DNA from 4 places in the Thalassospira sp. MIT121401 genome. Region 2 is predicted to be linked to each of the others. Evidence: riboswitches for the same ligand, from Rfam matches in the RefSeq annotation. Region 2 holds a riboswitch; each other region holds the start of a gene.
What was found. Region 2 has a riboswitch for cobalamin ahead of cobU (bifunctional adenosylcobinamide kinase/adenosylcobinamide-phosphate guanylyltransferase). Riboswitches for the same ligand answer to the same signal wherever they lie in the genome.
Positions count from the first base shown of each region.

Region 1: it holds a riboswitch for cobalamin, as region 2 does, so the genes downstream of both, SIB88_RS18405 (ABC transporter substrate-binding protein) here and cobU (bifunctional adenosylcobinamide kinase/adenosylcobinamide-phosphate guanylyltransferase) in region 2, are expected to answer to the same signal.
Region 3: it holds a riboswitch for cobalamin, as region 2 does, so the genes downstream of both, SIB88_RS20325 (ribonucleoside-diphosphate reductase subunit alpha) here and cobU (bifunctional adenosylcobinamide kinase/adenosylcobinamide-phosphate guanylyltransferase) in region 2, are expected to answer to the same signal.
Region 4: it holds a riboswitch for cobalamin, as region 2 does, so the genes downstream of both, SIB88_RS13230 (DUF4198 domain-containing protein) here and cobU (bifunctional adenosylcobinamide kinase/adenosylcobinamide-phosphate guanylyltransferase) in region 2, are expected to answer to the same signal.

Region 1 is NZ_CP138926.1:3,986,141-3,991,391, forward strand. Features, by position in the region: gene SIB88_RS18395 (ABC transporter ATP-binding protein) at 1-162, opposite strand, end outside; gene SIB88_RS18400 (FecCD family ABC transporter permease) at 159-1,223, opposite strand; gene SIB88_RS18405 (ABC transporter substrate-binding protein) at 1,264-2,289, opposite strand; cobalamin riboswitch at 2,516-2,715, opposite strand; gene SIB88_RS18410 (glucan biosynthesis protein) at 2,886-4,487, shown strand; gene SIB88_RS18415 (AraC family transcriptional regulator N-terminal domain-containing protein) at 4,543-5,251, opposite strand, start outside.
Region 2 is NZ_CP138926.1:251,745-256,995, forward strand. Features, by position in the region: gene cobN (cobaltochelatase subunit CobN) at 1-1,391, opposite strand, end outside; gene cobW (cobalamin biosynthesis protein CobW) at 1,484-2,524, opposite strand; gene cobU (bifunctional adenosylcobinamide kinase/adenosylcobinamide-phosphate guanylyltransferase) at 2,559-3,086, opposite strand; cobalamin riboswitch at 3,141-3,331, opposite strand; gene SIB88_RS01155 (hypothetical protein) at 3,571-4,245, shown strand; gene SIB88_RS01160 (histidine phosphatase family protein) at 4,350-4,964, opposite strand; gene cobS (adenosylcobinamide-GDP ribazoletransferase) at 5,034-5,251, opposite strand, start outside.
Region 3 is NZ_CP138926.1:4,432,029-4,437,279, reverse strand. Features, by position in the region: gene SIB88_RS20325 (ribonucleoside-diphosphate reductase subunit alpha) at 1-2,035, opposite strand, end outside; cobalamin riboswitch at 2,143-2,368, opposite strand; gene SIB88_RS20320 (PhoH family protein) at 2,550-3,311, opposite strand; gene arsJ (organoarsenical effux MFS transporter ArsJ) at 3,650-4,876, opposite strand; gene SIB88_RS20310 (ArsJ-associated glyceraldehyde-3-phosphate dehydrogenase) at 4,888-5,251, opposite strand, start outside.
Region 4 is NZ_CP138926.1:2,869,559-2,874,809, reverse strand. Features, by position in the region: gene yaaA (peroxide stress protein YaaA) at 1-491, shown strand, start outside; gene SIB88_RS13240 (glycosyl transferase family protein) at 516-1,580, shown strand; gene SIB88_RS13235 (DUF924 family protein) at 1,644-2,189, opposite strand; cobalamin riboswitch at 2,338-2,531, shown strand; gene SIB88_RS13230 (DUF4198 domain-containing protein) at 2,703-3,500, shown strand; gene cbiM (cobalt transporter CbiM) at 3,518-4,192, shown strand; gene SIB88_RS13220 (cobalt ABC transporter permease) at 4,185-4,802, shown strand; gene cbiQ (cobalt ECF transporter T component CbiQ) at 4,799-5,251, shown strand, end outside.

The DNA.
Region 1 (5,251 bases), 870 kb from region 2:
CGGGGCACGAATACCGGCCAGAACCGACATCAGACTGGTTTTGCCAGACCCGTTCGGCCCGATCAGACCAAGGAATTCCCCCGGTTCAACCCGCAGCGACACATCACTGATGATTTTCTTGAAACCGGCATTCCAGCCAACATCGCGCAGTTCCAATGTCATCGCAGAACCCTTCCATGACAAAGAATAAGCGCAAAGGCCGGTGCCCCGATCAGGGCGGTAATCACCCCGATGGGAAGAACCTGACCATCCAGGATGATGCGTGAAACAATGTCAGCCGCAACAAGGAATATCGCCCCGATCAGGGCCGAAACCGGCAGCAAAAGCCCATGCCGGGTCCCGACAAAGAACCGTGCCGCATGCGGGATGACCAAACCGACAAAGCCGATCGAACCGACAAGACTGACCATCACAGCCGTCATGGATGCCGCCACCGCAATCAGAACCACATAAACACGGCGCACCGGCACGCCAAGCGATGCCGCCGATTCCACACCAAAGGTAAAAGCATCAAGTGCGCGCGCATACCAAAGACACACAACCAGCCCGCCAAACGCAACGGGCAGCGCAAGATAGACATCGTCCCAGCGCACACCGCTCAGATTGCCAAGCAACCAGAACATGATGCCGCGCGCCTCGTCCGCGGTTGCTGCCTTGGTGACGATAAAGGATGTCAGGGCGTTGAAAAGCTGTGATCCGGCAACCCCGGCCAGAATGATCGCGCCCGCACCACGACCGGCCGGAATGGCCAGAAGCGCTACAAACCCGAATGCCACCAGTGCACCGACAAACGCGCCAAGTGACAGCGAAACCATCCCCGCCCCAAGACCAAGAATGGCAACACTGACCGCGCCGGTAGATGCCCCCGCCGAAATGCCCAGCAAATAGGGATCGGCCAGACTGTTGCGCAAAAGCGCCTGCAACACGGCCCCCGACAACGCAAGTGACGCCCCACAGGCCGCAGCCACAAGTGCACGCGAAATCCGGTAATTCCAGATGATCCCGGAATCGATTGGATCAATCTCATAGCCTGCCTGCCACAGATGATTGGCAATGGTTTGAAGAACCGTGCCAAGGGGAATGTGTGTCTCCCCCTTGGCAGCGGCAATTGCAACCACAGCGGCAAGCAGGATCAAAGCCGCCACGGCCGCACCGCTTCGCGCAAGATATGCCCGCCCCGCCCGCGATCGTGCGGGGGGCTGAGGGGGTGCTTTTTCAAACATTGAAGTCTCCGGGCATATCGAGCGCCATCGGGTTAGGCAATCAGTTCGAGGCACTCAGGCGTTCGACAGCCTGGGCAAGCGTTTCAATACCGTCAATCAGACGAATGGTCGGGTCCATCGATTGCGCATCCATCACAACGATATTGCCGTTTTTAACCGCTTTCATCTGGCGTGTAACCGGATCGGTTTTCAAAAAGTTCATTTTGACTTCCCAATCATCTGCCGGAAACCGGCGACGGCCCATTTTACCGATCACAATGATATCGGGATTGGCGCGCGCAATGGTTTCCCACCCCACGGTCGGCCATTCTTCGTCGCTGTCGATGATGTTTGTTACGCCAAGTTTTTCCGCGATATAGCCCGCCGCCCCGTTTTTGCCCGCGACATAGGGATCGCTTTTAATCTCGGCACTGGAAAACCAGAAGACGGTTGAAACATTGCTGTTCCCGCTGGCATTGACCTGTGCCAGGGACCGGGCTTCACGATCTTTCAACCTGGCAATCAGGGCCGCGCCGCGATCCTCGATATCGAAAATCTGCGCAAGGTCGGAAATTTCCCGATAAATCAGGTCCATGGAGAAACGGTCATGGCGCACCCCGTCGCCGCCGCCGGCATTGTCCTTGCCGACACAATCGGCCGGTGCGGTATAGACCGGGATCGAAAGTTCATTGAACTGTTCGGTGGTGCCGACAATGCCCTTGGGACCGACATGCCATTGATACTGGGTGGCGACCAGTTGCGGTTTTTGCGCAACCACGGTTTCAAAGCCCGGATCATTATCAGCCAGACGCGGCACGGACGCATTCACATCCCTGAATTCATCCATGACCGGACCAAACCAGACCCCGGTGCCTTTGACCTTATCGGCCAGCCCCAGCGAATAGAGGATTTCTGTCGTGCTTTGTCCAAGCGACACAACCCGTTCGGGGGCTGCATCAAAGTGCAGCGTGCTGCCGCAATTTTCGATGGCAAGCGGATATTCCGTCGCAGCCGCAAACGGGGCCGAAATCATAAAACCGGCAGCAAACACCCCGACTGCCAGCGCATTTTTATAGTGACTGATCACTTTGACTTCCTTTCAAAGACATACCGGCAAGGGTCGGCAATTACCGGCCATTGCACAGCATATCGCAAATGTTATGTTATAACATAACATACACTTTACTATCGTCAAGGGACTGGCAAAAGTGTCGGGAAATGGCGGAAGATGTCAGGATCGGTATTCAGGCGCATTTACAAAAAACTGCCGGAAACCGCGACATATGCCGACATTCTCCGGGGCACCCCGCCCGGTCCGTCGCATTCATGTCGGCAGGTCTCCTGGCTCGCGGGTCAAAGCACTTTTCCTGGCCTTCCCGGGTTCATCCCAGTGGCATTGGTCAGAAAAACGCTCACCGCCTACAGTTGCGGGGGCAGCTTCGGTTGATGGGCATGCAGCCCAGATCGAATTCCCTTCATCCGATATCCGGATACCGACATCTGACCGTTAGATTAAAGCCCAAACCCGGTCAAGGAAATTGGCAGATGACCAGAGGCATTTACACAGGGGTCCATGCAGAAATTGCAGTCGACACGACCTTGAATTTGCCATGTTTCATCCCGATTACCTCCACACTGTCTGGTATGCTTGCCGACAAATGAAACCATTGGAACATGATGCACATGACGACTTCTGTTGAACGCAGACGCTTTTTGAAATCCATCGCGGCAGCCGGTCTTATCCTGCCGGGAATGTCGATCTATCAGCATGCATTGGCAGAAGTACCGGGGCTTGACCTTGGTGCGGGACAGCCGTTTGATTTTGCCGATCTGATTGCGCGTGCCAAATCGATGGCGCAGGCCGCCTATGAGCCGCCGGTCGCCCCCAACCCGGAAATTGTCGGGCGGATCGATTACGACACCCATGGAAAATTGCATTACAAACGCGATCATTCGCCATTTTCCGATGGATCGGGCACCTATCCGGTGACGTTCTTCCATCTGGGCATGTATTTCGCCAAGCCCGTGCACATGTATCTTCTTGAGGACGGCACAGCACGCGAAGTCATCTATAAACCCGATTACTTTGACATGCCAGCCGACAGTATTGCCCGCCAGCTGCCCGAAAACAGCGGCTTTGCCGGGTTCCGACTTCATGAAGAACTGTCGCGCGATGACTGGAAAACCCAGGACTGGGCGGCGTTTCTTGGCGCATCCTATTTCCGTGCCATCGGTGATGAAGGCCAGTATGGCCTGTCCGCGCGCGGGATTGCGGTCAATACCGCCACATCCCAACCCGAAGAATTCCCCGATTTCCGCCAGTTCTTTATCGAGCCGGCCAAAAATGCCGAAGACCCGGTCACCATCTATGCGCTGCTTGATGGGCCAAGCATTACGGGTGCATACAAATTCCTGCTCTATCGCGGGCAGGGTGTGACGATGGATATCGAAAAACACCTGTTTGTCCGTCGCGATATCGAACGGCTTGGCATTGCGCCGCTGACCAGCATGTTCTGGTATTCCGAACAGAACAAATCATTCCGGTTTGACTGGCGCCCGGAAGTCCATGACAGCGATGGCCTGGAATTGTGGACCGGCAGTGGTGAACGCATCTGGCGACAGTTGAACAACCCCGAAACCATCCGCGCATCTGCCTTTGCCGATCATAATCCGCGCGGTTTTGGACTGATGCAGCGTGACCGCGATGTGAAGAACTATCTTGATGGTGTGCGCTATCACCGTCGCCCCAGCCTGTGGGTCGAACCCCAGGAAGACTGGAATGACGGTGCTGTACAGTTGATCGAAATCCCGACCGACGATGAAATCCACGATAACATCGCGGCATTCTGGGTTCCGAACGCCCCGGCCAAAGCCGGAAACAGCTATCAGTTCAAATATCGCCTTCACTGGCAGGCCCATAACCCGTTCCCGGTTGCCGAACTGGCAAAGGCAACTTCTACCCGGATGGGACGCGGCGGCGAACCGGGCACCAACCGCCCGAAAGACGAGGTCAAGTTTTCCGTCGAATTCGAAGGCGATGTTCTTGGCACCCTTGCCTATGGCGAGTTCCCGGAAATCGTCGTATCGACATCGCGTGGTGAAATCACCCGCACCAAGATCGAACCGATCATGGATACCCGTATCTGGCGGGCGGCCTTTGACCTGAAGGCGGCCGGCACCGATCCGGTTGATCTGCGTATGTATCTCAAACGCGGGGATGCCCCGCTCAGTGAAACCTGGATGTTCCAGCATCTGCCGGCACTGGGTAATCAGCATCAAGGCTGATCAAAACCTGGCAAGAATGATCAGGGGGCGGCAACACCGCCCCCTGTTTTTTTATTTACGACGCCATGCCTTCGCCCGGGCGCGCTTGGGCCGATTGCCCAAGGATTGCCATGACATCGCGCATCGGTGGTGCACCAAACATGCGGGCATATTCGCGGCTGAACTGCGATGCACTTTCATAGCCGACCGCATAGGCCGCACTGGCCGCGTCCTTCATTTCTGCGAGCATGATCTGACGCGCTGTCGTCAGGCGCAGGCGCTTTTGATATTGCAGCGGACTCATGGCGGTGACCTGTTTGAAATGATGATGGAAGGATGACGGGCTCATATTGGCGAAATCTGCCAGTTCCTCGATCTTCAGCGGCTTGTCGAAATTATCCTTCATCAACCGCAATACCGCCGATATCCGCTGCATGTTGCTGCCACCAATCGCAAGACCGGCAATCAGCGCACCCTTGCCGGTGCGCAACAGTCGGTAATGCACTTCGCGCATCAAAAGCGGCAACATGACCCCAATGTCATCGGGCCTTTCAAGCAACTCGACCACGCGCAACACCGCGTCAATCAGGCTGTCGGTGGTTTGTTCGACAAACAGTCCGCGGGCACTTTCGCCTTCTGCCCCGATCTTGAGATCCATATGCGTGACCAGCTCGCTTAAAATCTTGCCATCAAGATCAAGCGACAAACTGCGATAGGGTTGCTGATCACTTGCCAGTGTCACATGCCCGACAAGGGGCAAATCCACCGATGCCGCAAGAAGCTGT
Region 2 (5,251 bases):
GCCAGGGACAGCGTTACCCGTATCTCACGCGTGGCAAGGGACTTGAAATCGTTGGTCGGCCCGGCCTTGATCGCGGCAATCAGGGCATCGCCGTCTGCCGGCAAATCGGTGATGGCGTATCCGTCTTCAAGCATGGCGCGCAGGGTTTCGATCATGCCAGCCGGCGTATCAAGCCCGACACCATTGCCCAGACGGGCATCCTTGTTGGGATAGTTGGCCATGACCATGGCGATCTTGCGATCTGACGGGGCAGATTTGCGCAACCTGATCCAGTTGGCGGCAAGTTTTGCGGTGAAATCGACCCGATCGCGCACCGGGATATATTTGACGAGATCGATCTGGGTCAGGTCATCCTTACCCGCCGATCCCTTGAACGAAACGGCCCGGGCCAGAATACGACCATCGACCTCGGGCAAGGCGACATTCATCGCGATATCACGGGCGGCAAGCCCGTTTACACCATCGCGCCATGCATCTTCGCTGCCACCGGACAAGACCACCTGAAAGACCGGCGCATCAACGGCATCAAACGGCCCGTCATATCGTTCCGATCCCGGAACGGAAAGCGCAAACCCGGTCGTATTCAAAATCAGATCGGCATTCGTTTCCGCAAGCCAGTCTCCGACCAGCGCACTTGCCACCGGGTCCTTGAGGCTGGCGACAAAAATCGGCAACGGATTGAGATGGTTGTCGCACAATGCAGCAACCAGCGCATCTATGACGTCAAGATTTCCCGCCTGGACAAGTGATCGATAAAAAATGATCGGGGTGACCGGCTGATCGGTTTTCCAGTTTGATCTGATATCATCAAGACCGGCCTGTGACATGCCCGGCCAATATCCGCCAGCCTTGACCAACGGAGCGGCTGGCGACCAGTTCCACCGCACATCTGCGTTCAGTTTTTCATAGATCAGACGCAGCAAATTTTCGGCATTTTGCGGGCCACCTTCGATCAGGTAGCGCCAGATATGCTGATATTCAGCACCCTTGACGGTGGATAGCGACAGAAGTTCGGCATCGGGTTGATCATCACCGGGCAACAGCACCATCGGGATATCACGCGACCGCGCCAAGGCGACCAGCTGCTCGACACCATATTCCCAATAACCGCGCCCGCCCAAGATCCGCACGATGATGAATTTGGCATCACAAAGCACATCATCGACATAAAGATCGACCGACATATTGTGACCAAGCTGCAAAAGACTGGCCAAACGCAAAGACGGAACATCATCACCAAACGCATCCGCCAGACGTGCCTGTGCCCCGGCAAGGCAGGCAAGCTCGGACTCGGCCGCAGACAGGATGACGACATCGCCCGGTTCCTGACCAAGATCGACCGCTTCGCTGCCATCGGTGACCATGCCGGGCTGTGCTGCCAAAAGATGCATTTGAAATTCCGTCTGTTCTGTCGTCAAAAGCACCGATACCGGACGCAAAACATCCGGTATCGGTCATATGGTTTTATGTGTGCCCAATGGGCTTAGGCTGCCTTGATTGCGGCCTCGATCGCGGCACGGTCCATACCATGCAAGCCGATCACCACCAGTTCGGAACGGCGGTTTTCCTTATCGGCCCAGGGACGGTCAAAGTAACGCTGGAAACGTTCGCCGACCCCTTGAACCACATGGCGCATCGGTTTGCCCGGAACATCAAGGAAACCCTTGATGCGCAGAACATCATATTGACGCACGATGTCGATCAGGCGTTTTTCAAGGACCGCCGGATCATTGACCGCATCAAATGAGACAACAAAACTTTCAAAATCATCATGATCATGTTCATGACCATCATCATGATGGCTCGGGCGGCTATCGAGGTCATCCTCGGCCGCAGCACCAAGGCCCAGCAAAATGGCGTTTTCAACACGGGAATGCTCGGTCGCGATGATTTTGACCGACGGCTTTTTAAGTTCAGCGCGGATATCGGCTTCGACCTTGGTGCGTTCTTCGTCGGTCAGAAGGTCGGTCTTGTTCAGAACCACCATATCGGCGCAATGAAGCTGTTCTTCAAACAGTTCTTCAAGCGGGCTTTCATGATCAAGGTTTTCATCAGCCTCGCGCTGGGCCTGAACCGCATGATGGTCATGGGCAAACAGCCCGTCGCGCAATGCCGCACCATCAAGAACCGCGACAACCCCGTCGACAGTCACGCGCGACCGTACTTCGGGCCAGTTGAACGCCTTGACCAACGGCTTGGGCAGGGCCAGCCCGGATGTTTCGATTACGATATGATCAGGCGGCGTATCGCGATCAATCAGGCCACGAATCGTTGGCAGAAAATCATCCGCAACCGTACAGCAGATACATCCGTTTGCCAGTTCAACCACATCATCCTCGGCACAGCCTTCGATACCGCACCCGTTGATGATGCCGCGATCAACGCCCAGATCGCCAAATTCATTGATGATCAGGGCAATGCGTTTGCCATTGGCATTTTCCAGCATGTTGCGGATCATGGTTGTCTTGCCGGCCCCCAAAAAGCCGGTAATGACGGTTGCCGGGATTTTACCCAATTGTGCCATTTTCAAATTCCTTGAAATTCAATCATTTAAATTGTCATTTGACCTGCATCGGAATGCCGGCAACGACAAGCGTCACCCGTTCAACCAATGCGGCAATACGTTGATGGAGACGTCCGGCATGATCGCGAAAAGCGCGCGCCATTGCATTTTCCGGTACAATCCCGAAACCGACTTCGTTTGATACCAGCAACACCGGAATACCCAGCCCAGGCAAGTGATCACAAAGCCGGTCGATTTCAGCATCAATATCGCGATCTTCAAGCATCAGGTTGGTCAGCCACAAGGTCAGGCAATCGACCAGAACCGGTTTGCCGTCCGGCTGATTGCAGGTGTCGAGTGCACCGCAAAGATCAAGCGGTTCCTCGATCGTTTGCCAAAGATCGCCACGCGATTGTTTATGAAGGTCGATGCGGTTGACCATTTCATCATCCCATGCCCGACCGGTCGCGATATATATGCCGCCGCCAGCCGCATTGATGATGTTTTCGGCGAACCGGCTTTTGCCAGATCGCGCACCGCCAAGAATCAGATGTGTCCCGCAAGGCGGGTCAGTCCGGGTCATATTCTATTCCTCGCCATGGCCTCCCACCGAGGCCCGATTGCGTCGCCATCATTTGAGATGATGACACCATTCGGCTGGTTTCCTGGCTGCGGGCATGAAAGCAATCCGCCTTCCCGGTTTCCCGGTGGCTGGTGAATGGCAATACATCCACCCGGATCACCCAACCCGATACAGTTGCGGGGGCAGCATCGGCATCGCACCGATTTCCCATCACCGAACGGTGCGCCGAACCTAACAGGTTTGCCCTTGAACCCAAAGGGCATTCTCTGTCCGAACGGGTCAGCTAACCGGAAGGTCAGTATTTGTAAGAATTGCCTGCTTGAGGCCGGCCCTCCTTTAAGGGAACATAATATTATCAAGCTGGAATTAGAGTGGTAACAAATCACCTTCCAGCAAGATCACCGGGACAAAAAACATCAAAACCGGTGGGCCGCATAATTGCGGCACCAAACTCTTGGGGTTAACTGGAATTTTGCAAAATCAGATGGCAGTTTCTGCACAACTATCGAAAATCCGAAATCCGAACACACCAACCTGGACCACATCCTCGCGCAAGGATATGTGGCTTGGTCTGCTTGAACGCCTGAATTCCGACAATCGGGCCTTTCAGACGTTTCTGGAAGAATATGCGACCGGTGCGGACATTACATTGTCGCGCCGCGATGTGCGCAGCATCTTTGCTCTTGATGCTTCCAAAGGGGTGATCGGCACCATCATCTGGTCCCATGCGCGTGGCATCCGCGTCAATGCGCTGTCGCTGCTCGTGCGTGATCTGCCGACGCTCATCACGTTGATGTCGATTTCGGATTTCGGCCAGGAAGAATTGAACGAATTGCTTTCCCAGCCGGGGATATCGGTCCCCACCGCCAGCAAAATGCTGTCAGCCTGTGGAAAGACCTATCGCAAGATGCCCGCAGCCATCATTGATGACAACGTCATCCAGGCGATTGAGAATACGGCTCTTTGTGAAGATTTCCCGCATGTCGCCAAATTGCGCAACAAGTCACGCAGCCGCCCGCTGCCCTATTACGAAGCCTATTTGAAAGACGTGACTGCGATCTGCGAAAAGCATGACATTACCGCAGATATGCTTGATCGCTATCTTGCTGAACATGCACTTGAAGATCTTCCCTTGAATTCCGAGCTGCAAACGGCCTGATTGCCGCGGACAGGGCGGTCTATGGCACGGAAATGGTCACGACATCCACATCCTGACGGCATCGTTCCACAGCGGGTCGATGCCGTTTTTATTTTCTGTCAAAATCATCCGAAGCTTTGATTGACCGCGGTCACACGCCAGCCGGGCTGATCCACACCGTCAATATATTCCAGTCTGGTCAGACTTAGCGTATCGATATGGAATGACAATGCCGCTTCAAGTGACAGTCCCAGCGCATTGGCCATGATCGCGCGGATGGTACCGCCATGGACCACTGCAACAATGTCACGGCCCGCCCAGTAGCTGGTGGCGTGGGTGAAAACCGGACCGACCCGCTCGACCATATCGGCAAAGCTTTCACCATTTGGCGGCTGCTGTCGGGCGAAATCGGTCCAGAATTGTGTGGTTTCGCCTTTCGGAAGGTCGTTCCAGCGCTGAAGCTCCCAGGCCCCGAAATGTTGCTCGGCAAAGCCGCTTTCGCGGGTCGGGGTGATGTCCTCGTCGATCAGTTCCTGAAGCTTGAGCGCGGTATCAAGCGTCCGTGACAGATGGCTGGTCATCCAGACCGCATCGCGGGGCAAGTGCCGCGCCACCGCACGCAGTTTTTTTTCATCAGACAGATCAACCTGCATGTCACTTCGGCCATAGACCAGACGTTCCGGGTTTTGCACCGGCGCATGACGCACCAGCCACCAGCGCGTTGTCTTGATTTTGGTCATGCTTTCCCCGGTTTGTTCGGACATTGGCAGTCAATCATGGTCGTTTTGAGCGATCAGCAAAGTTCCTGGCTATGCCATTACGGCAATGAATCCGATACCGGCAAACAGTTCGGCACAGATTTGGGTTGCCCCCAACACATCACCGGTCTGGCCACCGATTTGTGATCTGGCAACCATTGCGACGATCAGGATCGCGATCATCACACCGACGATTACCGCAAACATCGCACCGATACCGCCCAATACCAGAACAATGGCGCTGGCAATGGCAAACCCGACCAGAACCG
Region 3 (5,251 bases), 420 kb from region 2:
CGGCAAAATCGATTGCCTGTTCCGATGCATAGGCGATTTTGAGTTTCTGCAACGCATCCTGGAAGCCCATCAGGCCAAGGCCAACCGGGCGATGACGCATGTTGGAATAGCGTGCTTCGGGGATGGTGTAGAAGTTGATATCAATGACGTTATCAAGCATCCGCATCGCGGTTTTCACCGTTTGTGCCAGCTTGTCGTGATCAAGGCCGTCTTCGGTGACATGGGCCAGAAGATTGATCGAACCAAGGTTACAAACCGCGACCTCGTCTGCCGATGTATTGAGTGTAATTTCCGTGCACAGGTTTGATGAATGCACCACGCCACGATGTTGTTGCGGGGAGCGGATATTGCACGGGTCCTTGAAGGTGATCCATGGATGACCGGTTTCAAACAGCATGGTCAACATGCGCCGCCAAAGATCCACCGCGCGCACGGTTTTGAAATTCGTGATCTGGCCGCTATTGGCCTTGGCTTCATATGCCTTATACGCGGTCTTGAATTTCGCACCATAAAGATCATGCAAGTCCGGCGTGTCATCGGGCGAAAACAGGGTCCATGGCGCATCTGCCATCACTCGTTCCATGAACAGGTCCGGTACCCAGTTGGCCGTGTTCATGTCATGCGTCCTGCGGCGGTCGTCGCCCGTGTTCTTGCGCAGATCAAGGAACTCTTCGATATCGATGTGCCAGGTTTCAAGATAGGCACAAACAGCCCCCTTGCGCTTGCCACCCTGATTAACCGCAATGGCGGTGTCATTGGCGACTTTCAGAAACGGAACCACGCCCTGGCTTTGGCCATTTGTACCCTTGATATGGGCGCCAAGACCACGCACCGGGGTCCAGTCATTGCCAAGACCGCCGGAATATTTCGCCAAAAGCGCGTTGTCCTTGACCGATTTGAAGATGCCATCAAGGTCATCGGGCACGGTGGTCAGGAAGCAGGATGACAGTTGCGGGCGGCATGTCCCGGCATTGAACAGGGTCGGGGTCGATGCCATGAAGACAAAGGTCGAAAGCTGATCATAAAATTCGATTGCCTTGGCTTCGCGGTCGATCTCACGGATGGCAAGACCCATGGCAACCCGCATGAAAAAGGCCTGTGGCAGTTCAAACCGCGACCCTTTGACATGCAGGAAGTAACGGTCATAAAGCGTCTGAAGTCCCAGATACTGGAAGTTCAGATCGCGTTCCGGTTTGATCGCAGCGGCAATCTTTTTCAGGTCAAACTTTAACAATTCCGGATCAATCAGGCCGGACTTGATGCCTGCCTTGATCGCGGCGGGGAAATAGGTCGCGTATCGTGCGCCCATCTCGGCCTGGGTGGCTTGTTCGGGCTGGTCGAAGACGAAGCTCAGGGCTTCTGTCCGAAGCTTGTCAAGTAACAGGCGTGCGCTGACAAAGGCGTAATTCGGTTCGCGCTCTACCAGTGTTCGGGCTGCCATGATCGGGGCAAGTGCCAATTCCCCGGTGGTGACACCGTCATAAAGGTTCTTTCTGGTTTCTTCCATGATCGGTGCTGTGCTGACGCCATCAAGGTCGCCACAGGCCTCGGCAATCACGGTCGCCAACCGGTCAATATCAAGCAACCTTTTGCTGCCGTCGGGCAGGGTGACATGAAGTTCGGGCTGCCCGGCCTTTTTGCTTTTCTTGCGTGCATCAAGCTTGGCGCGTTCGCGCGCACGGTCTTCACGATACAGGACATAGGCGCGCGCAACCTTGTGATGTTCGCTGCGCATCAGGGCCAGCTCGACCTGATCCTGTATATCTTCGATCTGAAGGGTATGGCCCGGCGCGGCCCGCTTTAACAAGGTCGTGGTAACCTGATCGGCCAATCCATCGACAATGTCATGTACCCGATGTGATCCCGACGCGGTTTCACCCTCTGCGGCAAGAAATGCCTTGGTCAGGGCTGTTTTGATTTTGGTTGCATCAAAGGCCGTGACCGATCCGTTACGACGGATCACCTGATAGATGGTGTATGAATTTGATGAAGGATCGGAAACGGCTGGCCGTTCCAACTCGACTGTTTCTGACATCGTAAGCCCCAATCATATGGGGGCAAAGGCCAAACGGAGGTATGCAGGGATGATTGGCGGTCTGCCAGTCAGATCACAAGCACTCCACCGGGACACCCCGCCCGTGAATGTTTACGTTCGCTCACGGCAGGTCTCCTGGCTTGCGGATCGATGCTTCATCCGGCCTTCCCGAAATGCCAAGCATTTCAGTGACCATGGTTGGATTAATGCTAGCCGCTTACAGTTGCGGGGGCAGCTTCGGCATTGTCGTGCATATGCAAAACGCACCGAATTCCCTCTTAGCCTTCAAACCGATATGGTTCGGTAAGAAGGACCGTGATGTCTATATATTGGGTTCGGATTGAAAATTTCGTCAATATATATGTTTTCTTGACAGGTTTTACCGATCCCGGTGATCGGGCGCGAAGCCAAGAATTATCAGTCTATATAAGCAGATCCAAAAAAGTGACGGGCCCTTTCGGGGCCCGTCCTTTTTTCTTCTTTGGTTTGCTGTGTCGGAACTTGATGACCGAAATCAGAGAACCGTAAGCATGCTTGCAACCAGCGGATGGCGAACAATGTCCTTGTCGCGCAGCTGGACACAGGCGACATCTTCGACATTTTCAAGTCGCTCGGACATTTCCGAAAGACCCGACATTTCCGGCAGTAGGTCGGTCTGATCCGGGTCGCCGGTCAGGATCATGGTGGAATTCCAGCCCAGACGGGTCACCAGCATCTTGAGCTGCCCGTATGTGCAGTTCTGGGCTTCGTCGATGACGACGAAGGCATTGTTCAGGGTACGGCCACGCATATAGCCGATCGGGGCAATCTCAATCGTGCCGTCCGAAAGGTATGTGCGCAGGCGCTTGGTGCCAAGACGATCATTAAGCGCGTCATAAAGCGGGCGAAGATAAGGTGCCATCTTGGCTTCGACATCGCCGGGCAGGAAGCCGATATTTTCGCCGGCTTCAACAGCCGGGCGGGCCAGAACGATACGACCAATATCACCCTTATCAAGGGCTTCGACTGCCTTGGAAACGGCGATATAGGTTTTACCGGTGCCTGCCGGGCCAAGGGCAAGGACCAGGTTGAAGGCATCAATGGCTTCCATCAATGCGGCTTGGTTTTCACTTTTCGGGCGGATGTTGCGGCGGTAGCTTTGATCGCGTTGTCCTTTCTGTTCTGCGACTTCCCCCTGAAGCGGGTGCCAGTCAGCGTTCTTTTCATCAAACAGTTCATGGACATTGTTGTCGGACTGTTGCGGACGGTTACGACGGCGTGCTGCGCGCTTACCCATGACGATCACCTCATCAAATGTGCCAAAAAAGCAAAACGCGCCATTCCGTCATGGAAAGGCGCGCATTCAATTTTCATCTTGCGATGGAAGTGGCGGTAGGAGTTTCCGCCGGTCACAACATGTTGCATGTGCGATCCGGGGGGCGAAAATTCTCGTTGTAAGACGCTTTTTCGCGGCACTCGGGAACCCCTCCTGCGGTCCAGTGATTGACCGTTAATTGGAATCGTACCCCTATATGCAGTGTCTTGTCACGGTTTTTTGCACGATGAAATTTTCGTGAATCCGGATTGTGAGTCTTTTCAGTCATTTATCCCGCATCTGCGAAAGAACTTTTTTGTTCAACTCTGCGGTGTGATGGCGCTTCTTGCCGGAAGGGCGGCACTGATGATCCAGCTGATGGTCAAAAACGCGATCGACGTCACAAGACATCCGACCAGCCCGCCATAGGAATAGGCAACGCCCGACAGAATGGTCCCGCAAAGCCTCCCGATGGCATTGGACATGTAATAAAACCCGACATTCATCGCGACCTTGTCGCCGTCGGCATAGGCAAGGATCAAATAGGAATGCAGTGACGAGTTCACGGCAAAGACAATCCCGAACACCAAAAGCCCGCCCAGAACTGCAAGTTGCGGCGCAATCCCCTGTGTGACGGCCGCGGCAATGGCAGTGGTCACCGCGATCAAGGCTGCGATCCAGAACCGGGCGGTGCGGCCATCGGGTTCGTGTGATCCGGCGCGCAGCATTTTGGGCGCGAAGGCCTGAATGAAGCCGTATCCGATCACCCAAAGCGCCATATAGGTGCCTACCTCGATATGGTTCCAGCCCAGTTCGGCTGCCAAAAACACCGGCAGTCCGACCACAAACCAGATATCACGCGACCCGAACAGGAAAAGCCGGGCTGCCGACAAGACATTGATCTTGCGGTCACGCGAAAACACGTCCCGGAATTTGGGTTTGATCTTTTCTGACGGTCCGGACATGGCATTGCCCAGTGACAGTGCAACCGCGATCAGCGTGATGGCAAGACCGACAGCCATGGCAAGCAATGCCCCGGAAAATCCAAGCCAGGACAAAAGCGCACCGCCCATGAAAAAGCCGACCCCTTTAAGGGCGTTTTTCGAGCCGGTCAAAAGGGCAACCCATTTGAAAAGCGCGCCCCCGGCATCTGCGGGCACCAGAACCTTGATTGCCGATTTGCTCGACATCTTGGTCAGGTCCTTGGCCACACCCGATGCGGCCTGAAGTCCCATGACATAGATAACCGAAATGGCCGGTGCCCAATCGGCCTGTGTTTGCGAAAGTGCGGCAAGCGATGCGATCTGAAGGATCAATCCGCTATAAAGGGTAAAGCGCAGCCCGCGTGTTTGTGCCAGCCATCCGCCAACCAGATTGGTTACAATCCCCGCCACTTCATAGAGGATGAACAGAAGGGCAATTTCAAATGCCGAATAGCCAAGGGCATGGAAATGCAACAGCACCAGCATCCGCAACGCCCCGTCAGTCAGGGTGAAGCCCCAATAGGCCCCGGTCACAAGTGCATAATTGCGAATGGCAGATGACATGATCGGCATTCCTAAAGCGATTGCGCGACTTTGGCAGCCAGATCCGCCATACGACAGACATAGCCCCATTCATTGTCATACCAGGCCAGTATTTTGACCTGTCGCTTGTCGATCACCATGGTCGATCCGGCATCAATGATCGAAGACCGGCTGTCATTAAGGTAATCGACACTGACCAGCGGGCGGTCTTCATAGCCCAGAATACCGGCAAGATAGGTTTCCGATGCCTCGCGCATCAGGCGATTGACCGTTTCAACATCGGTATCGCGCGCCACTTCAAACACGCAATCGGTCAGCGATGCGTTCAGAAGCGGCACACGCACGGCGATCCCGTTCAATTTGCCTGCCAATTCCGGATAAATCATCGTGATCGCG
Region 4 (5,251 bases), 2.0 Mb from region 2:
TGAAGGATGCCGATATCGACTGGGCCGAGGACCATTTTCGGATGCTGTCGGGGCTTTATGGTCTGTTGAAGCCGCGTGATCTGATGCAGCCTTATCGCCTTGAAATGGGCACACGGCTTGAAAATCCGCGTGGCAAGGACCTTTATGCGTTTTGGGGTGACAAGATCGCCAAAGAGATCAACAAGCTTACCGAAGGCCACAAGGACCGCAGCCTGATCAATCTGGCATCCAACGAATATTTCAAGTCGGTCAAGACCAAGCTGCTTGATGGACCGGTCATCACACCGGTCTTTAAGGAAGTCAAAGGCGGGGCTGCCAAGGTTGTCGGCTTCTCAGCAAAGCGTGCGCGTGGCATGATGGCGCGTTACATGATCGACAATCGACTGGAAAACCCGCAAGACCTTAAGAAATTCAATGTTGACGGTTATTGCTACCAGGATGACCTGTCAAACGAGACGGAGTGGGTCTTTACCCGCGTCCATGACCAGTAACGACAATTTTTTCGGTGAGTACGTATGACCGACGAGCATCTTGAACAGCTCGAGGAAGAAAATCATTTACCCGAATCTCATCCGTTTTCGGGGTATTTGAGAACATTCTTTCGGGGGCCGGGCCGTTCACGCAGCCTGACGCGCGAAGAGGCATTCGATGCCTTTTCAATGATCCTGCGCGATGAGGTCGAGCCGATCCAGCTTGGCGCATTTTTGCTTATGCTACGCTATCGGGCGGAAACGCCGGAAGAACTCGCAGGCATGATCGAAGCCGTGCGCAAAGCCGCAAGGCTTGATGCGGATGATGGACAGGACGCCAACCCGGTGGGCCGCCCGATGCTTGATTGGCCTTCATATGCGGCTGGTCGAACCCGTGGTCTGCCGTGGTTTGTATTGTCGGCACATTTGATATCGCAGAACGGTGTTCCGGTTCTGATGCACGGTTATAACTCGCATCTGGTCAATGGTCTTGGAACCGAGGCCGCGATCAAAGCGCTTAAGCTGCCGATCGCGATGTCAGCCGAAGAAGCCCGTTCGGATATTACCGCAAAGGGGTTTGCTTATCTGCCGCTGCGCCATATGCATCCGAAATTGCAGGAACTGATCGGTCTGCGGTCGCTTCTGGGGCTGCGCAGTCCGGTGAATACCCTGTTGCGGTTGCTAAACCCGTTACAGGCGCGGGCTGCTTTCCTGGGGGTGTTTCATCCGGCGTTTCTGGATGTGCATCGCGAAACAGGCAAGCTTCTTGAACTGCCGCGAATTGGCGTGATCAAGGGCGGGGGCGGCGAAGCAGAACGCACACCGTTCAAACATGTTGATCTTCGGATGCTTGATAACGGCGAGCTTTGCGACGTCCGGTGGCCGGCACTTTTGCCAAAAACCGAAAAAGAAATCGACGATCAAAGCCCGGTGACCCTCAAACACTTCCTGGCTGTTTGGCGCGGCGAGGTCGAGGATGCCCCGGCCGAAGCCAGGATCAAGGGCAGTGCAGCGATGGCGGCATTCCTTGCGGGCAAAGCCGATTATATGGACGAAGCCGAATCCCTGGTGCAGGGGTGGTGGGATAATCGCGATCGCGATATCGGTTGATATCGCGTTTTCGCAGTGAATGATTTTATGAAAGCGGGACGGATTGACGTCCCGTTTTTCATTCTAGAATGACGAGCCCGGTTCTTTGAGAAACGCGATTTCTTCTGGTGTGGATGTTCGGCCAAGGATGTCATTGCGGTGCGGATAACGCCCGAACCGGTCGATGATTTTCTTGTGTTTGATTTCAAAACCGTAATTGTGTTCAAGCCCAGGCTGATCAAACAGGGTCACGGCAATTTCATGGATCATTTCGGATTCTGAATGCATATAGGGCATATACAGAAACGCCCGCTGTTCAGGTGATCCAAGTTCCTTGTCCTTGCCCAAGGATACGGCTTCCTGTGCAAGAATAAGCGCGATCGGATCGGCAGCAAATGATTGCGGCGTGTCGCGATACATGTTGCGTGAAAACTGATCCAGAACGATGATTTCGGCAAGGCGCCCCGATGCGGTGGTGCGCCAGGTGAAAAGTTCACCGGCAAGCGCCGCGGCATGAATGTCGGAAAATCGTTCGGCAATGTGGGTATCAAGTGCAGTATCCTTGATAAACCATTGCTTTTGTTCGAGTTCCTTGAACCAGAAGTCCAGGACTGTTTCAGGAGCCATCATTTCCAACCCATCCCATGTAAGGCCAATCGCAATATTGTGCGATGTGTTTGCTGATCTTTGCCGCGGGAAGGGCGAAGGTCAAGCAATGGCGCGAAAAGATAATCCGTTCTGATGCGGGCAAAGAGTTGACAGGTGTTTGCCGCCCATGGAATATGAACGCGTCTTGGGTGTTGATCCATTGGATCGGCTTAAAAGGGAACGTGGTGCGTTACGACAATGCCACGGCTGCCCCCGCAACTGTAAGTGGTCCGAGCATTACCTATGCCACTGGTGACAAACCGGGAAGGCGTAATGCTTTTGAAACCACGAGCCAGGAGACCTGCCTTTGACTGCCGGACACGGCTTGTCCGGTACTGAACTGTTGGACGCCGGGGTGAGCGTCAGGTTGCAGGGAAAAGGCGGTCTCGTCGTGAAACCGGTATCTTGCTTCCAGCCATCCTATCGTTCTTGATCCTAACTCTGTGCGTCGGGAAACTTTTCTGACGTGCATCGTTCGTGAAAAGAGACGATTACATGTTTAAAACTCTTGGCAAGCTTGCGATTGCAAGTGCCTGTTTCGCGTTCGCGTCACAAAGTGCGCACGCCCATTTTCAATTGGCCTATACACCGGAAGTCAATGTGACCGCCCCCGGCGAACTGCCGGTGAAACTGATATTCTGGCATCCGTTCGAAAACGGACATGTCATGGATATGAAAAAGCCGGTGGCGTTTTACGCAATCCATCGCGGTGATAAAATTGATTTATCTTCAACGCTTTCTGAGGTGACCTTCACAGGGAAGGAGAATACCGCCAAGGCGTATGACGGTACTTTGACCCTTAAGCGCAGTGGCGATTACGTGATGGTGGTGGTGCCCGAACCCTATTACGAAGAAAGCGAAGATATCTTCATTCAGCAGATCACCAAGTCCTATGTGAACCGCAACGAAATCCCGACCGACTGGATGGAGGCACAGGGACTTGTGACCGAAATTCTGCCGTTAAACCGGCCGACCAACATTGTCGCAGGTTCGACCTTTACCGGTCGGGTGCTGAGCAATGGTGAACCGGTATCCGGGGTCGAGGTTGAAATCGAATATATGGCAGCCGAACCCGATATGGACCGTAACGCGCCCAAGGAACCGACAGCAGGACCGATGCCCGGTGGGGCGATTGTCGCGATTACCGATGCCAACGGGTATTTTACGTTCGGGATCCCCAAGGCCGGATTTTGGGGTTTTGCGGCCCTTGGCAGTGGGCCGGACAAAGAATTTCAGGGAAAAGAGCTTTCACAGGATGCAGTCCTGTGGGTTCGCGCCTATGATGTGCAATAGGCTTGGGGACAAAATAGATGCATATTGTTGACGGGGCACTGGCCCCAGAGGTGCTGATTGGCGGTGGCGTGCTTGCAGTCGCGGGGCTTGGCCTTGGATTGCGCAAACTGCCAATCGATAAAATTCCGGCGACGGGGGTGTTATCGGCGACGTTCTTCGTCGCCTCCCTGATCCACGTGCCGGTCGGTCCGTCGAGCGTGCATCTGATTATGAGTGGCCTGGCCGGGCTTGTGCTTGGCTGGACCGCATTCCCGGCACTTTTTGTCGGGCTTTTGTTGCAGGCCATCTTTTTCGGATTTGGCGGTTTGACTGTATTGGGGGTCAATACCGTCAATATTGCGTTTCCTGCGGTGATTGCCGGTTTCATGTTTCGCGGATTGGTGTCGCGAAGCAATCCAACCTTTGCGGCAATCTGGGGCGGGTGTGCCGGTGCGCTTTCAATTGCGCTGACCACCTTGTTCGTAGCTATTTCCCTTGGTCTGAGCGGGGAAGGGTTTGTACCGGCGGCCAAGCTTGTTTTCTTTGCCCATATTCCGATCATGGCGGTCGAAGGTCTGGTGTCTGCAGCAGCGGTTTATCTGATCATGAAGGTCAAACCGGCCTTGCTGATGGCCGATGCCCAGATCCGCCGATATGACGCACAAAACCCCGCGATCCTGGCCGAACAGGTGAATGAGGCCAACAATGGCTAAGCTTGCAACTGGGGTGTTTCTGGCAGGCCTTCTGTTCGGAATGCAGGCCGCCCAGGCCCATAAGGTGATTGCATCGGTTTTTCCAAGCGGCATAGCTGTCGAAGGGGAGATCGGGTTTTCCAATGGCGATATGGCTGCGGACACGCTGGTTGAAATTTTTGACCGGCAGGGAAACAAGATCGATGAAATCAGAACGGATTCTGACGGCTTCTTTGTCTATACGCCAAGCCGGAAAGTTGACCTTGTCTTTCGGGCCGATCTGGGGGCAGGGCATGTTGCAGAAGCCAGTTTTGATATTGCCGACCTGACGGGAATTTCAGGGGCAGGCAGCATTGCCGCAGTTTCTTCGGATGATAGCGCTAACATCACTGTGGATGGGGCAGTTGTCGGGGATAATGCAACCAAAACTGCAATCACCCGCGAACAGGAAGAAGTCATTGCCGCGATCGTTCGTGATGAATTGCGGCCATTGCGTCGGGAAATTACCGCCTACAAGGAAAAGAACGATCTTCAATCGATTCTGGGCGGTATTGGTTATATATTCGGGTTCTTCGGGATTGCCTATTATCTGGCAGCAAGACGTTTGAGAGCCAAAGCAACCAAATCATGAGCCATCTTTTCGGGCATGACCAGCCATTAAGTGTTCAGGGAGGCGGGCAACGACCGTCTTCCTTTGTCGGATCGTTTGATCCGCGTGTTCGGGTGGTGGCGGCCGGTTTGTTTTCGGTGATGGTCGTTTCCCTGCATCAGATCGAATTCGCGCTTGCTGCCTTTTTTGTGGCAGTGGCGACGATGTTCATGACTGATTTGCCTTTGCGTCTGACCTTGAAACGTATGGCAGCAATGGACGGGTTCATCATTGTGATGCTGGTGATGTTGCCATTCACAACGCCGGGAACCGCCATGTTTACCGTCCTGGGTGCCGAGGCCAGCAAGGAAGGATTGCAACATGCAGTCCTGATCGGCATTCGCGCCAATGCGGTTGTTTTGATGATGCTTAGCCTGCTTGCCGGGTTAACGCCGGTGGGACTTGGGCATACATTATACCGGCTGCGTTGC